DNA from 3 places in the Streptococcus sp. 2_1_36FAA genome. Region 3 is predicted to be linked to each of the others. Evidence: predicted binding sites of a transcription regulator. Region 3 holds the regulator's gene; each other region holds the start of a gene.
What was found. The regulator Rex, encoded in region 3, represses fermentation and respiration genes when NADH is low (regulators of the CRP and FNR family bind a similar motif). The targets are predictions, from matches to a motif close to TTGTGAANTANTTCACAA.
Positions count from the first base shown of each region.

Region 1: a site for Rex is predicted at 3,368-3,385, ahead of pflB (formate C-acetyltransferase). Genes of this name have one in related genera too.
Region 2: a site for Rex is predicted at 2,408-2,425, ahead of adhE (bifunctional acetaldehyde-CoA/alcohol dehydrogenase). Genes of this name have one in related genera too.

Region 1 is NZ_KI391976.1:373,341-378,722, forward strand. It holds gene HMPREF0847_RS09605 (CPBP family intramembrane glutamic endopeptidase) at 1-440, opposite strand, end outside; gene HMPREF0847_RS09610 (CPBP family intramembrane glutamic endopeptidase) at 486-1,280, opposite strand; gene HMPREF0847_RS09615 (hypothetical protein) at 1,600-1,926, opposite strand; gene dinB (DNA polymerase IV) at 2,139-3,203, opposite strand; gene pflB (formate C-acetyltransferase) at 3,453-5,382, shown strand, end outside.
Region 2 is NZ_KI391976.1:515,114-520,495, reverse strand. It holds gene HMPREF0847_RS10290 (hypothetical protein) at 1-339, shown strand, start outside; gene HMPREF0847_RS10285 (acyltransferase family protein) at 329-2,143, shown strand; gene adhE (bifunctional acetaldehyde-CoA/alcohol dehydrogenase) at 2,459-5,110, shown strand.
Region 3 is NZ_KI391973.1:471,540-476,921, forward strand. It holds gene gyrA (DNA gyrase subunit A) at 1-30, shown strand, start outside; gene HMPREF0847_RS02295 (class A sortase) at 34-789, shown strand; gene radC (RadC family protein) at 873-1,553, shown strand; gene HMPREF0847_RS02305 (redox-sensing transcriptional repressor Rex) at 1,573-2,220, opposite strand; gene HMPREF0847_RS02310 (DUF4649 family protein) at 2,323-2,556, opposite strand; gene HMPREF0847_RS02315 (DUF1831 domain-containing protein) at 2,591-2,938, opposite strand; gene HMPREF0847_RS02320 (cysteine desulfurase family protein) at 2,928-4,055, opposite strand; gene HMPREF0847_RS02325 (ribose-phosphate diphosphokinase) at 4,065-5,021, opposite strand; gene HMPREF0847_RS02330 (CYTH domain-containing protein) at 5,093-5,382, opposite strand, start outside.

The DNA of each region.
Region 1 (5,382 bases), on a different contig from region 3:
GTTACAGTTGCTAAGGGAAAGGGCAGAAGCTTTTCCAGAGTCGGCTGCAGGAAGCCCTGCCAGCCAATCTCTTCATTGCCGCCTGTCAGAAGAGTCGTCATGAGAAAAATCAGGGCAATCCTGAGAAGGCTAAAACCAGGCAGGAGCGGGCTCCAAAAGACTATGGAAAGGGTATAAAGAATTGTCAAAATCAAGAGATGGACCCAAGTCCTTTTTCGGGCCGATCCGATAGAAGCTAAGAGCTCCTTGAACGATTTTCCTAAGACCAGTTTGGCTCCAATGGCCGGGCCAAAAACACCAGCGATGGTTAGGACCTGGGAAATAATAGGAATCCTCAGGAAAGCCGAAGCCAGCCAGGCAGACCAGCTGATACCAAAAGTCCAGGCCAGAAAGGGCAGGATATGCCTTGTCTCTGGCTCTACATGTGTTTGTGTTTTCATATGATTACTCCTTTTTCTTTGGCAGAAGAGCGATTGCCAAGATTTTTAGCCTGCATCTTTCTGAACTCCTTTCCGATTGCCCTTCCAATACCACCAGCCGACCAGCAGGGCGGTCATGACCAGATTAGCAACCTGGAAGCTGAGATACCTTCCGCCATTTGTAGCACTGCCGACAATCGTCGCCTGAGCAAAGTTAATGCAGCCGTGAAAGACCATGCAGGCAAAGACAGAGGCCGTCTGCTTGTAGAGAGCCGCCTGACAGAAACAGAGCAAGATACCAAAGGAGAGATAGAAGGGCAAAGAAATCTGACTTTGACTCGTTCCCGGAATCAGCCAGAGGGGCAGATGCCAGGCCACCCAGACCAGAGCCGTGATGACAGTTGCCAGAGGGAAGGAGAATTTTTTCTCCAGAGCCGGCTGCAGGAGGCCCCTCCAGCCCAGCTCTTCGTTCCCGCCTCCAGCAAACGTGACAAAGGTCCAGCCCAAAGGAAACATCAGAACGGCATTGAGCGGCGGTAATACAGGATTGGCGATAAAAAGGGTCAAAACCCGAACCAGACAGAAGGCCAGCATATAAATCCACCAGCCCTTAGCATGAGAAAAGATAAAGTCCAGCATCTTCTTAGGATGAGAAATTTTGAGGCTGATAAAAGTTCCCAAGGCCGGTCCGAAGCCCCCGATGAAATTGAGAGCAAGGCCCAAAGGCTCAGCCCCGCTGGTCAGCTTCAGGGCGGTTAAAATATACTGAAGCAGCCAGGCTCCCCAGGTAATGCCAAAAGTCCAGGCCAGAAAGGGCAGGATATGCCTTGTCTCTGGCTCTACATGTGTTTGTTTGTTCATACGATAACTCCTTATCAAATGTAGAATAGTGAAAAGTCATCCGAAAACTGGACAAAGGCATCCTTTACTCTCAGTCTTTCAGATGATTGCCTGTTTTGAAACGCAGATTTTTAAAATCCGACCATTCGGTTTGTTTTATTGTAAAAAAATAAAGACCTGCGCCAAATAGAAAACGTAGTCTTTTAGTCCTTGCCTAAAATAAAAAGCAAAGATAGACTAAATAATGCTAAAAGCTATGTCAGCACCGTTTAGCTACTGCCTGCTGCTTTTAGTTTCTAAGTTGTCCTGACTCTGATGCTTAATACAGGCCATTTCTCTGCTACTTGCTCCTTTCTTTATTTTGCAATCGCCGAATTTGCCAGAGATTGGAGGCAAGGCTCAGACTGCCTACTGCCATAATACCCAGTCCTCGCCAAGGGCTAAAGACAGAAGTCAGCAAGCCACCAGCAAGGACAGCATATCCAGCTTTGACTCCCCACTTAGAATAGCGTATGAGATTCTCATCCTGTGTTATCTTTTCTAGCCACACCTTACGTTTTTCTGCCTGCTGCTGCAAAAACTCTTTCTGACCTTCCCGCTGCCGATCCAGCTCCTGATTAAACTTGAGGATGTGCTCGCTTGTTTTTTCTACTACAGATTTCTTCATTTCTGCTCCTTTCTTTTTAAAAACCGACCAGGCGGTTTTTTATTTTATAGACTCAGTATAACAGACACAGAAAACTTTGTCCAGTATTTTTTCAAAAAAGATTATTTTTAGTTAATGAAAATTATCAGCCAACTTAGAAACTCGTCACAAGCAACTCTCTCATGCTAAAAACTATATCTAAAAAAGCCCGGTAACGAACCAAGCCTTTATCTTTATTCAAACCCCGTCACTGTCAGCCCTAGCAGACGAATACCTCGTGGTTGTTCTTCCAAGCTATCGTAAATCTCATGAGCCGTTCGCTCGATTTGCTCCTTGTCTTGAGTAGCTAGATTCAAACTTTTCCTTTTAGTCAAGGTGGAGAAATCGGCATAACGGATTTTCAGAACGATGGTTCGTCCTTTCTTATCATGCTTAGTCAGGCTATTTTCTACCTTCTGTGCCAGCAGGGTCAGCTCTTTCTTGATATCCTCCTCACTATAGAGCAGTTTGGCATAGGTCCGCTCCTTCCCAATCGACTTACGGATGCGATTGGACTTGACTGGACTATTACTGATGCCACGCGCTTTACGATAGAGATCAAAACCAAAGCGGCCAAACTTATCAATCAAGGTCATTTCTGGTATCTTGAGCAGATCTCCACCAGTATAAACTCCCATTTCATGTAGTTTCTCAACACTCTTCTTACCAACCCCATGAAACTTAGCAATATCCATTGGCGCTAGAAAGGCCTCTGCTTCCTCAGGCAGAATAACAGTCAGACCATGAGGCTTCTCATAGTCACTGGCAATCTTGGCCAGAAACTTATTATAAGAAACGCCTGCCGAAGCCGTCAGTTGCAGCTCATTCCAGATATCGTGCTGAATCAACTTGGCTATTTTGACTGCGGATTTAATCCCCAGCTTGTTTTCCGTTACATCCAGATAAGCCTCGTCGATACTCATTGGCTCAATCAAGTCCGTATAGCGTTTGAAAATCTCTCGGATCTGCAAGCCGACCGCCTGATATTTTTCGTAATTCCCAGAGATAAAAATCCCCTGCGGGCAACGCTCATAGGCTTCCTTGGAGCTCATAGCCGAATGAACTCCGAACTTTCTGGCCTCATAATTACAGGTGGAGACGACACCACGACCGCCAGTCAAGCGTGGGTCGCTGCCGATGATGACCGGATGCCCCTTTAACTTAGGATTATCCCGCTCTTCCACCGAAGCGAAAAAAGCGTCCATATCAATGTGGATGATTTTTCTTGATGTGTCGTTAATTAAGGGGAATATCAACATTCTAGTCGCCTCTTATTCTTGTCTTCCAATTCTAGTATAACCTTTTTCTCATTTTTGCCCAACTATTTGCTAAGAAATTTCTCTCATCCGTCTATATAGTACACTTTTCGGATTTTCAGACAACTGTATTATAAAAGAAAAGGCTTACAAATCCCGAAAACACTTTGTGTAAACGATTACTATGTGTTATACTTTAACTATACAAATGTAACAGATACTTGTTACTAGAAAGAAAAAGAGGAATTTAACATGGTTGTTAAAACTGTTGTCGAAGCACAAGATATTTTTGACAAGGCTTGGGAAGGCTTCAAAGGTGAAGATTGGAAAGAAAAAGCAAGTATTTCACGCTTTGTTCAAGCTAACTACACTCCTTACGATGGAGATGAAAGCTTCTTAGCAGGTCCAACTGAACGCTCTCTTCATATTAAAAAGATTATTGAAGAAACAAAGGCTCACTATGAAGCAACTCGTTTCCCAATGGACACTCGCCCAGCATCTATTGCAGGTATCCCAGCTGGCTACATCGACAAAGATAACGAGCTAATCTATGGTATCCAAAACGACGAACTCTTCAAATTAAACTTCATGCCAAAAGGTGGTATCCGTATGGCTGAAACAACTTTGAAGGAAAATGGTTATGAGCCAGATCCAGCTGTTCACGAAATCTTTACTAAGTACGTGACAACAGTTAACGATGGTATCTTCCGTGCTTACACTTCAAACATTCGTCGTGCTCGCCACGCTCACACAGTTACTGGTCTTCCAGATGCATACTCTCGTGGACGTATCATCGGAGTTTATGCTCGTCTTGCTCTTTATGGAGCTGACTACTTGATGGCTGAAAAAGTAAACGACTGGAATGCTTTGACAGAAATCGACGAAGAAACAATTCGTCTTCGCGAAGAAATCAACTTGCAATACCAAGCACTTGGTGAAGTTGTTAAATTAGGTGACCTTTACGGAGTTGATGTTCGCCGTCCTGCCTTCGATACTAAAGAAGCTATCCAATGGACAAACATTGCCTTCATGGCAGTCTGCCGCGTCATCAACGGTGCCGCAACTTCTCTTGGACGTGTGCCAATCGTTCTTGACGTCTTTGCAGAACGTGACCTTGCTCGTGGCACTTACACTGAAAGCGAAATCCAAGAATTTATCGATGACTTCGTTTTAAAACTTCGTACTGTTAAATTTGCTCGTACAAAAGCTTACGACCAACTGTATTCTGGTGACCCAACCTTCATCACTACTTCTATGGCAGGTATGGGTAACGATGGTCGTCACCGTGTTACTAAGATGGACTACCGTTTCTTGAACACTCTTGACAACATCGGTAACTCTCCAGAACCAAACTTGACAGTTCTTTGGACTGATAAATTACCATATAACTTCCGTCGCTACTGTATGCACATGAGCCACAAACACTCTTCTATCCAATATGAAGGTGTAACAACAATGGCTAAAGATGGATATGGTGAAATGAGTTGTATCTCATGTTGTGTATCTCCACTTGACCCAGAAAATGAAGAACAACGCCACAACATCCAGTACTTCGGTGCTCGTGTAAACGTTCTGAAAGCTCTTCTTACTGGTCTCAACGGTGGTTATGACGACGTGCATAAAGACTACAAAGTATTTGACATCGATCCTATCCGTGACGAAGTTCTTGAATTTGAATCAGTTAAAGCTAACTTTGAAAAATCACTTGATTGGTTGACAGACACTTACGTAGATGCTTTGAACATCATCCACTACATGACTGATAAGTATAACTACGAAGCTGTTCAAATGGCCTTCTTGCCTACTCATCAACGTGCTAACATGGGATTCGGTATCTGTGGATTTGCTAACACTGTTGATACATTGTCAGCTATCAAGTACGCTACAGTTAAACCAATCCGTGACGAAAATGGATACATCTACGATTACGAAACAATCGGTGAATACCCACGTTGGGGTGAAGATGATCCTCGTTCAAATGAATTGGCTGAATGGTTGGTTGAAGCTTACACAACTCGTTTGCGTAGCCACAAACTATACAAGAACGCTGAAGCTACAGTATCACTCTTGACAATCACATCTAACGTTGCTTACTCTAAACAAACTGGTAACTCACCAGTCCACAAAGGAGTTTACCTTAACGAAGATGGTACTGTGAACTTGTCTAAACTTGAGTTCTTCT
Region 2 (5,382 bases), on a different contig from region 3:
ACACTAATTGCTTTGTCTGCGATTTTAGTTTTTACTTCTAATATTCCAGATAAAGGAGTGCTTACTCTTGATAAGGGAGCGATTAAGTATGATGGAAGTCTGGTTCATGGAAAGATGGATGGTCAAGGAACTTTGACTTTCAAAAATGGCGATAAGTACGAAGGAGATTTCAAAAATGGAATCTTTGATGGCAAGGGGAAATTTACCTCTAAGAGCGGTTGGAAGTACGAAGGTGAGTTTAGTAAAGGCCAAGCGGACGGCCAAGGCACTCTAACAACCGAGCAAAAGGTCGTTTACAAAGGAAAGTTTAAACAAGGAATTTATCAAAATGCGCATTAAATGGTTTTCATTAGTAAGGATAGCAGGTTTGCTTCTCGTTCTACTCTATCATTTCTTCCAGGGAGTGTTTCCTGGAGGCTTTATTGGGGTGGACGTTTTCTACGCATTTTCTGGATTTTTGATCACCTCACTCCTGATTGATGAATTTGCTAAACGTCAAGAAATTGATATCTTAGGATTTCTAAGACGACGTTTCTATAGAATTTTTCCGCCTCTGGTCTTTATGATTCTGATCACTCTGCCATTTACCCTCTTCATTCGCAAAGATTTTGTGGCTGGTATTGGAACGCAGATAGCGGGTGCCCTAGGTTTTGTAACAAATTTCTATGAAATTTTATCGGGCGGTAGCTACGAAAGTCAGTTTGTACCTCATTTATTTGTACATACTTGGAGTTTAGCACTTGAGGTGCATTATTATATTTTGTGGGGATTAGCAGTTTGGTTCCTAGCGAAGAAAAGTCGAAGCCTCGGCCAATTTCGGGGGATGATTTTTCTGATTTCGACAGGGATTTTCTTATTTAGTTTTCTGTCCATGTTTGTAAGTAGCTTTTTCACTAAGAATTTTTCTTCTCTTTATTTTTCAAGCTGGACACATATCTTCCCCTTCTTTGCTGGGACAGCTTTAGCTACAGTTTCGGGTGTTCAAAGTGTAGGTGCAAATTTCAAGAAACTAGAACAATCTTGGAGTATGAAGCAAACGATAGCCACTATTGGTGGTGGTTTTGCTGTCTTAATTCTTCTAACCTTCCTGCTTCGTTTTGATAATATCTTTACTTATTTAGTCGGTTTTCTCCTGGCAACGATAGCAGCCTTGGCCATGATTTTGGGAGCTCGTGTTCTCCATGAAAAGACGCCGAAGCTGGCTGAGCCAATCTGGGTCACATTTATTGCTGATACGAGTTATGGTGTTTATCTCTTCCATTGGCCTTTTTACATTATTTTCAGTCAGCTGATGGGAAATGCAGGAGCAGTATTATTAACTACTCTTCTATCCTTTGCCTTTGCAGCAGTCTCCTTCTATATTTTAGAACCTGTATTAGCTGGTAGAAAACCAGATTTGTTTGGTATTAAGCTCGATGTGAAATCAATTGCGAGACCAATTTTTTATAGTCTGATCCCTCTGGGACTCATCTGCTTCTTTATCATCTTTACTTCACCTAAGGTTGGAGCTTTTGAGGAAGACTTAATGATTAATGCTTTAAATCAAGCGGATAGTAAGATGCAATTAACTCGTAGCCAAGCGGATCAAACAACAGCTACTGATTACAATGTGGCGCCTGGAACGACCTTGATAGGTGATTCTGTAGCTTTGCGAGCTAATGACTGGTTACAAGAAGCTATTCCTGGTGTGCAATTGGATGCAGCTGTCAGCCGAAATTTGGAATCAGGTTTAGAGGTTTATCAAACAGATATTAGCAACAAGGTTCTTCTGCAAAATGTAGTCCTTGCTTTAGGAGCTAATACAGTTCCTAATTACGAAGAAGTGCTTAATAAACTGGTTGAAAAACTTCCAAAAGGACACCGTTTAATCTTAGTGACTCCATATGATGGACGAGTTGCCGGAGATGAAAATAGTGATCTAGTAAAAACTCGGCAGTACCAATTGGAATTGGCGAAGAAATATGATTATGTCTACGTAGCAGATTGGTATCAAGCAGCTATTGATAATCCTGCTATCTGGTATGGAACGGATTACGTTCACTTTGGCACTGAGTCACAAAGCATTGCTGCAGGTGGTCAATTATACGCTCAAACAATCAAGGCTACGCTTGATGAAGCTAATAAAGGTCCTGTCAAACCTTAATTTAATGATGAATATAAAGGCCCGATATTCGGGTTCTTTATATATAATATATGAAAGCGCTTACCTAATTTTTACAAGCTTCTGTGAAAATATGTAAACAAATCTATGTGAAATTAAATTATTACAAAATTTGATTTCACAAAAAAATAGAGGCAGTCGCAGCAATAAATGGAGATTGAAATATATTTCACAAACAATAATAAAAAAGTTTGTGAAATGTAAGCGAAAGTGTTTACAAAGGAAAGCAAATGGGTTATAATGAAATTGTGAAAAAATTAACAAAGGATAAATTCCTTGAAAGCTATGGAGGAAAATATGGCTGATAAAAAAACTGTGACACCTGAGGAAAAGAAACTTGCAGCTGAAAAGCATGTAGATGAGCTAATACAAAAGGCCTTGGTTGCTCTTGAAGAAATGCGCAAATTGGACCAAGAACAAATCGACTACATTGTAGCTAAGGCTTCTGTTGCAGCACTTGACGCCCATGGAGAATTGGCGCTTCATGCTTATGAAGAAACTGGCCGTGGAGTTTTTGAAGATAAGGCGACAAAAAATCTATTTGCCTGTGAACACGTTGTAAACAACATGCGTCACACGAAGACAGTTGGCGTTATTGAAGAAGATGATGTAACAGGCTTGACTTTGATTGCTGAACCAGTTGGTGTTATCTGTGGGATTACTCCAACAACCAACCCAACTTCAACTGCAATCTTTAAGTCTTTGATTTCATTGAAGACTCGTAATCCAATCGTCTTTGCTTTCCACCCATCTGCACAAGAATCATCTGCACATGCAGCTCAAATCGTTCGTGATGCAGCAATTGCAGCAGGTGCCCCTGAAAACTGTGTGCAATGGATTACCCAACCATCTATGGAAGCAACTAGCGCTCTTATGAACCATGAAGGAGTGGCTACAATCCTTGCAACTGGTGGTAACGCAATGGTGAAGGCTGCCTATTCATGCGGAAAACCAGCCCTTGGGGTAGGTGCCGGAAACGTACCAGCTTATGTTGAAAAATCAGCGAATATCCGTCAGGCAGCTCATGATATCGTGATGTCTAAGTCCTTTGACAATGGTATGGTCTGTGCATCTGAGCAAGCTGTTATCATTGACAAAGAAATTTACGATGAATTTGTAGAAGAATTCAAGTCTTACCACACTTATTTTGTAAATAAAAAAGAAAAAGCTCTTCTTGAAGAATTCTGCTTCGGTGTGAAAGCCAACAGCAAGAACTGCGCTGGTGCGAAGCTCAATGCAGATATCGTAGGTAAGCCAGCAGCTTGGATTGCAGAACAAGCAGGATTTACAGTTCCTGAAGGAACCAATATCCTTGCTGCAGAATGTAAAGAAGTTGGCGAAAAAGAGCCATTGACTCGTGAAAAATTATCTCCAGTTATTGCTGTGTTGAAATCTGATAGTCGTGAAGACGGAATTAACAAGGCTCGCCAAATGGTTGAATTTAATGGTCTTGGTCACTCAGCAGCGATCCATACTGCAGATGAAGAATTGACTAAAGAATTTGGTAAAGCAGTTAAAGCTATTCGTGTTATCTGTAACTCACCTTCTACTTTCGGTGGTATTGGGGACGTTTATAATGCCTTCTTGCCATCATTGACACTTGGATGTGGCTCTTACGGACACAACTCAGTTGGAGATAACGTCAGCGCCATCAACCTCTTGAACATCAAAAAAGTCGGAAGACGGAGAAATAACATGCAATGGATGAAACTTCCTTCAAAAACATACTTTGAACGTGACTCAATTCAATACCTTCAAAAATGTCGTGACGTTGAGCGTGTCATGATCGTTACAGACCATGCTATGGTAGAGCTTGGTTTCCTAGATCGCATCATCGAACAACTCGATCTTCGTCGTAATAAGGTTGTTTATCAAATTTTTGCAGACGTAGAACCAGATCCAGATATCACAACAGTTGAACGTGGTACAGAGATCATGCGTGCCTTCAAACCTGATACAATCATCGCACTTGGTGGTGGTTCACCAATGGACGCAGCTAAAGTAATGTGGCTCTTCTATGAACAACCAGAAGTTGACTTCCGTGACCTTGTTCAAAAATTCATGGATATTCGTAAACGTGCCTTTAAGTTCCCATTGCTTGGTAAGAAGACTAAGTTTATCGCGATCCCTACAACATCTGGTACAGGATCTGAAGTAACACCGTTTGCAGTTATCTCTGATAAGGCTAACAACCGTAAATACCCAATCGCTGACTACTCATTGACTCCTACTGTAGCCATCGTAGACCCTGCTTTGGTATTAACAGTTCCAGGATCTGTTGCTGCGGACACTGGTATGGACGTATTGACTCATGCAACAGAAGCATACGTATCTCAAATGGCCAGCGACTACACCGATGGTCTTGCCCTTCAAGCAATCAAACTTGTTTTTGAAAATCTTGAAAGCTCTGTGAAGAATGCAGATTTCCATTCACGTGAAAAGATGCATAATGCTTCAACTATTGCTGGTATGGCTTTCGCCAATGCTTTCTTGGGTATTTCTCACTCAATGGCTCATAAGATTGGTGCGCAATTCCATACAATCCACGGTCGTACAAATGCTATCTTGCTGCCATACGTAATCCGTTACAATGGTACACGTCCAGCTAAGACAGCGACATGGCCTAAGTACAACTACTACCGTGCTGATGAAAAATACCAAGATATCGCTCGCATGCTTGGCTTACCGGCTTCAACTCCAGAAGAAGGTGTGGAATCTTACGCAAAAGCTGTCTACGAACTTGGTGAGCGCGTTGGTATCCAAATGAACTTCAAGGCTCAAGGAATTGATGAAAAAGAATGGAAGAAACATTCTCGTGAATTGGCCTTCCTTGCCTATGAAGACCAATGTTCTCCAGCTAACCCACGTCTTCCAATGGTTGACCATATGCAAGAAATCATTGAAGATTCTTACTACGGTTACAAAGAACGTCCAGGACGTCGTAAATAAGTACATGGCTGAAGGAGTGAAAAACTCCTGTAAAGATCATAAAAAAATCCCTCGCTCGCATGAGTGAGGGATTTTCGTATATTGATCAGCAAAAGAGTTTCAATATTCCCCAAAAGGGCTTTATGGAATGATAACAATAAGCAGATCTTATCTAGATTTTGGCCCCTTGTTTGGTAGTTTGTAGACAGTTTTGCTTGTTGAAAAGTTGAGAATAGGATGATTTTATCTGAATGGAGTAACTTCTTTTATCCTGGTTAATGAATTTAAAAACC
Region 3 (5,382 bases):
AAAGAAGAGTTGCAAGACGAGAAGGAGTAAAATATGGCTAGAGGATCACGAAGAGCCAAGAAGAAACGTAGTAGACGTAATATTATATTAAATATTCTTTCGGTTATCTTACTGTTAGTTGCACTTGCCCTAATCTTTAATTCTTCAATTAGAAATATGATTATGGTTTGGCATACAAACAAGTACCAGGTTTCTAAAGTATCTAAGAAAGAAATTGAGAAGAATAAAGCAAGTAAAGGTAGTTTCAATTTTGAAAAGGTTGAGCCTCTATCGACTGAAGCAGTTTTAAATGCTCAATGGAAAGCGCAACAACTTCCTGTTATCGGTGGGATTGCGATTCCTGAACTATCCCTTAATTTACCAATTTTTAATGGACTGGAGAATGCAGGTCTTTATTATGGCGCTGGTACTATGAAAGAAACTCAGCAAATGGGAAAAGGAAACTATGCTTTAGCTAGCCACCATGTTTTCGGGATTACGGGAGCCAATGAAATGCTCTTCTCCCCTCTTGATCGAGCAAAAGCTGGTATGAAGATTTATCTGACAGATAAAGATAAAGTTTATACTTATTCAATAACTAGTGTTGAAAACGTGGAACCTGAAAGGGTAGATGTGGTTGATGATGCAGCTGATGGTACAGCAGAGGTTACTTTGGTAACCTGTGAAGATGCTGCGGCAACTTCTCGTACAATTGTTAAGGGTGTTTTAGAAAGTGAAACTCCATACAAAGAAACACCGAAGAAGATTTTGAACTACTTCAATAAATCATACAATCAAATGCAACTATAAATCTTATAATAAAAAAGAAGGAAGCATAAGTTTAATGCTTTCCTTTTTTCTTTTGCGAATAAATAGATTGTAAGGAGGTTTTTATGTACAGTATATCATTTCAAGAGGAATCATTATTACCACGGGAACGATTAGTAAGACTAGGAGCAGAGCAGTTAAGCAATCAGGAATTGCTGTCTATTCTCATTCGTACAGGAAATAAAAAAGAGAATGTATTCCAAATAGCTAGTAGAATTTTAGCATCAGTATCAAGTCTGACTGAACTGCGTCACATGACTCTATCTGAACTACAGGGGATATCTGGTATAGGGCAAGTAAAGGCGATTGAGCTACAGGCCATGATTGAGTTGGGTAGTCGTATTTCAAAAGCGGAGAATTTTGAAGGAGAACGTATACTGAGTAGTCAAAAACTTGCTAAGAAAATGCAACAGGAATTAAGTCATAAAAAACAGGAGCATTTGGTTGCACTTTATTTGAACACACAAAATCAGATTATTCATCAACAGACAATTTTCATTGGAAGTCTGACTCGGAGTTTAGCAGAACCTAGGGAGATTCTTCATTATGCGATTAAGCATATGGCGACATCAATTATCTTGGTCCATAATCATCCTTCAGGCGCGACTAGGCCAAGTAGGGATGATGATCAGGTGACTGAGAAAATAAAAGAAGCCTGCGAAATGATGGGCTTCGTTTTATTGGATCATTTAATTGTGGGAGGGGATAGCTATTATAGTTATCGAGAGGAAACAGACCTCATTTAAGGACGGTTAGCTATAGTGCTTAATCATGCTCTTTTTTCATAAAGTAGAGAAGAGTTTGCAGTTCGCTTGTCAAATCGACGTACTGAACCACAATTTCTTTTGGCAGGTGAAGATGTACAGGTGAAAAACTCATGATCCCTTTTATTCCAGCCTCTACAAGAATATTGGCTACTTCCTGGGCTTTTACACTTGGAACAGTTAAAATTGCTGTCTTGATGTCAGCGTCCTTGATTTTCTCTTTGATTTGAGAAATTCCATAAATTGGAATGCCGTCAGGAGTTTTTGTTCCAACTTCTTTATGGCTATCAACGTCAAAAGCCATGACAATTTTCATCTTATTTCTTTCGTGGAAGCGGTAGTGGAGAAGAGCGTGCCCCATATTACCAACGCCTACAAGCATGACATTGGTGATTGAGTTATCATTAAGTAGATCAGCAAAAAAATTCATTAATTTTTTAACATCGTAGCCAAAACCTCTGCGTCCAAGTTCACCAAAATAAGAAAAATCTCTTCGAACAGTAGCAGAGTCAATACCAATTGCTTCAGCAATTTGTTTGGAACTGGCTTTTTCTATTTTTTCTGCATTAAAACGTTTAAAAATACGGTAGTAGAGGGATAAACGCTTGGCAGTTGCACGAGGAATACTTGAATTTTTTTCAGTTTTCACAAAATCACGTCCTTTCATTTCTATTTTATAGAAAGTTTGTGAAAAAATCAACTATTTTAAAATAATCCAAGAAAGTAAAAATAAAAAAGAAAACTAAAATCCTTAGTTTTCTTTTTTATTTTCGTATGCTGACAAATCAAACTGTGACATGGTTCGATAGAGATTGCCTATTTTTCCTTCGTAGGGAAGTTCCTTACCGTTATAAGTCAAAGAGAGGACCTTTAAGTTATCCGGAATAGTGACACAGCCTGAAAAAGCTAGCATGAATTCATCAAAATCAAGATAACGAACGATTCGTTCGGCCTTATAAGAATCTAAGTATTTAAGTTCAATCATGTATATTCTCTGCTATTCTTGAATGAATGTTGGATTATTGTTCTGTCTTTATAAAAATCTCTCTCTCAACTAAACTATCCATCAAAAAGTAGAATTTCTGCTGAATAATCTTTTGATCTTCTGATTTAAAAATATTAACTAAGCGAAGACCAGATTTATCTGTGATATTAATTTTAAAGCCTGACAGGTCTTTATTGAAAATAATCTTCAACAAAAATCCTTGACCACTATTTGGAATTTCTTCTAAGAGGCGAGTTAGCTCAAAGTTTCCTACTTTTGTTTCGGCAAAGGTATTATCCTTTAATGTAAATTTTTTAACATTTGGATTTACTTCATAACTGTATAAACAATCTTTTAATGCTACTGACTTTTCAAAGGCCATGTGTTTCTCCTAAAATTTCTTTTAATTTTTTTGTTAAAATTTGTACTTCTTGAACAGTATTTTGATCAGAAAAACTGATTCTGAAGGATTCTTTTAATCGGGGGGATGTCTCACCATAAAAAGCCGACAAAACGAGGCTTGGCTCAATCGCTCCAGCAGTACATGCTGATCCTGTGGAGACAGAAATACCTTCCATATCTAACTTCATCAGCAGAATATCGTTTACTTGGCCGGGAAATCCCATGTTAAGCACATGAGGTAAATGAGGCTCCTGTTCATTGAGATAATAGTCGATAGTGCCGAGTCCTTTCAAAAGTTCGTGTCGAAGCTCTTGAATGTGACTGGAGTTTTCGGTTATATGTTCAATGTTATTTTCCAGTGCTGTGGCCATTCCGGCAATGGAAATGATGTTTTCTGTACCAGCTCTTTTTTTATCTTCCTGGCTTCCACCGTGAAGTAGATTATCAAAGTGGAAATCTTTAGCATATAAGAAGCCAGTTCCCTTCGGCCCGTGAAATTTATGAGCTGAAGCACTTAAAAAATCAATTCCTAATTCTTCTGGATAGATAGGAATCTTCCCCATAGCTTGAACCGCATCTACATGAAATTTTGCTGGATGAGCTTTTAAAACTTCTCCAATTTCCTTAATAGGTAGTAGATAACCGGTCTCATTATTAGCAAACATGGTAGAAACAAGAATTGTGTCAGGACGAAGTGCATCCTTTATATCTTTTACTCGTATCTTTCCGTCGACTGGTTGGATAAAAGAAATCTCAAATCCGTATTTTTCGGCTAAATGGTGTAAGGGTTCTAAAACAGAATGATGCTCAATTGCTGTCGTAATAATGTGTTTTCCTAGATCTTGATGCTTGAGAGCATAGCCTTTTAGTATGGTATTATTGCTTTCGGTAGCACCAGAAGTGAACAGAATATTTTTGGCATTAGTTCGCAATACCTGAGCAATAGTCTGCCTGGCCTGTCTAAGAATCTTGCTAGCCTCTCGTCCATGTTGATGAGTGCTAGATGGATTTCCATAGACCTGTACCATTAAGTCGGTCATCTTTTGGATAGCTACAGACGAAAGAGGGGTCGTGGCTGCATTGTCAAAATAAATCATCTTCAGTCCTTATTTTTTATTATATGCAAAGAGAGGACTGACTGGTTTTCTCTCTTGGATGCGGACAATAGCATCAGCAATCAACTCACTTGCTGTGATATACTGGATGTTTTTTGGAGTTTTTTCTTTGGTGTCTACAGAATCGGTTACTAAAATTTCTTTGATCGGAACAGCATCTAATTTTTCAGCGGCACCGTCAACGAAGATACCGTGGCTTGAAACCGCATAGATTTCGGTTGCTCCTTCTCGATCGACAATTTTAGCAGCTTCAGTAAAGGTACGTCCAGTATTCAAGATGTCATCAATTAAGATCGCTTTCTTACCAGCTACCTCACCAATAATATACCCTTCATTGCGGTGAGCATCGTCTTGAGCATAGTCTATAATAGCGATAGGAGCATCTAGATGTTCTGCTAAACTACGAGCTCTCTTAACACCTGAGTTCTTTGGACTTACAACGACAACATCATCACCTGTTAAGCCTTTATCGCAATAGTGTTTTGCAAAAAGAGGAACAGTGTAAAGATTGTCAACAGGAATGTCGAAGAATCCCTGCACTTGAACAGCGTGTAGATCAAGAGTCAGTACTCGATTCACACCTGCTTTTACTAACATATTTGCTACTAGTTTTGCTGTGATTGGCTCCCTAGGCGCCGCTGTACGGTCTTGACGAGCGTAACCAAAGTAAGGAATTACAACATTAACTGAGTTAGCACTGGCACGATTACAAGCATCTACCATGATGAGCAGTTCCATCAAATGGTTGTTTACTGGAAAACTTGTAGATTGAATGATGAAAACATCAAAGCCACGTACGCTTTCTTCGATGTTGACTTGGATTTCTCCATCAGAGAACTGACGTGATGAAAGTTTCCCAAGCGGTATTCCAGCAGCTTTTGCAATCTTCTCAGCGATAGCATGATTTGAGTTGAGCGAGAATAATTTCATGTTCTTTTTGTCATTGATTGAACCAAACATACCTAAAGATAACTCCTTTAATTTTCTGATTACTATTTTATCAAAAATATAAGAATTTTTCAGCTATTTGGCAAGTTTTTAGCAAATCTAGCGATCTTGCTTTTTAGGGGTGTGTACGGGAGATTGTTTTCTTGTAGAAAGTCAAAGAAATTAACTTTTCCATCTTCAGCTTCTTGAACTTCAAGTTCGATTTCATAATCGTGAACATCAAAATAAAAATTTTCATCCAGAGCTAGAAGTCCAAACTCATGTTTCATTTCTCTGCGAATGGTGGTTAAGTGGCCTAGGATATTTAATTGATTCAGCTGAATCTTCGTTTTCTTCAAGTTTTCAAGAATCTCTCCCTCTG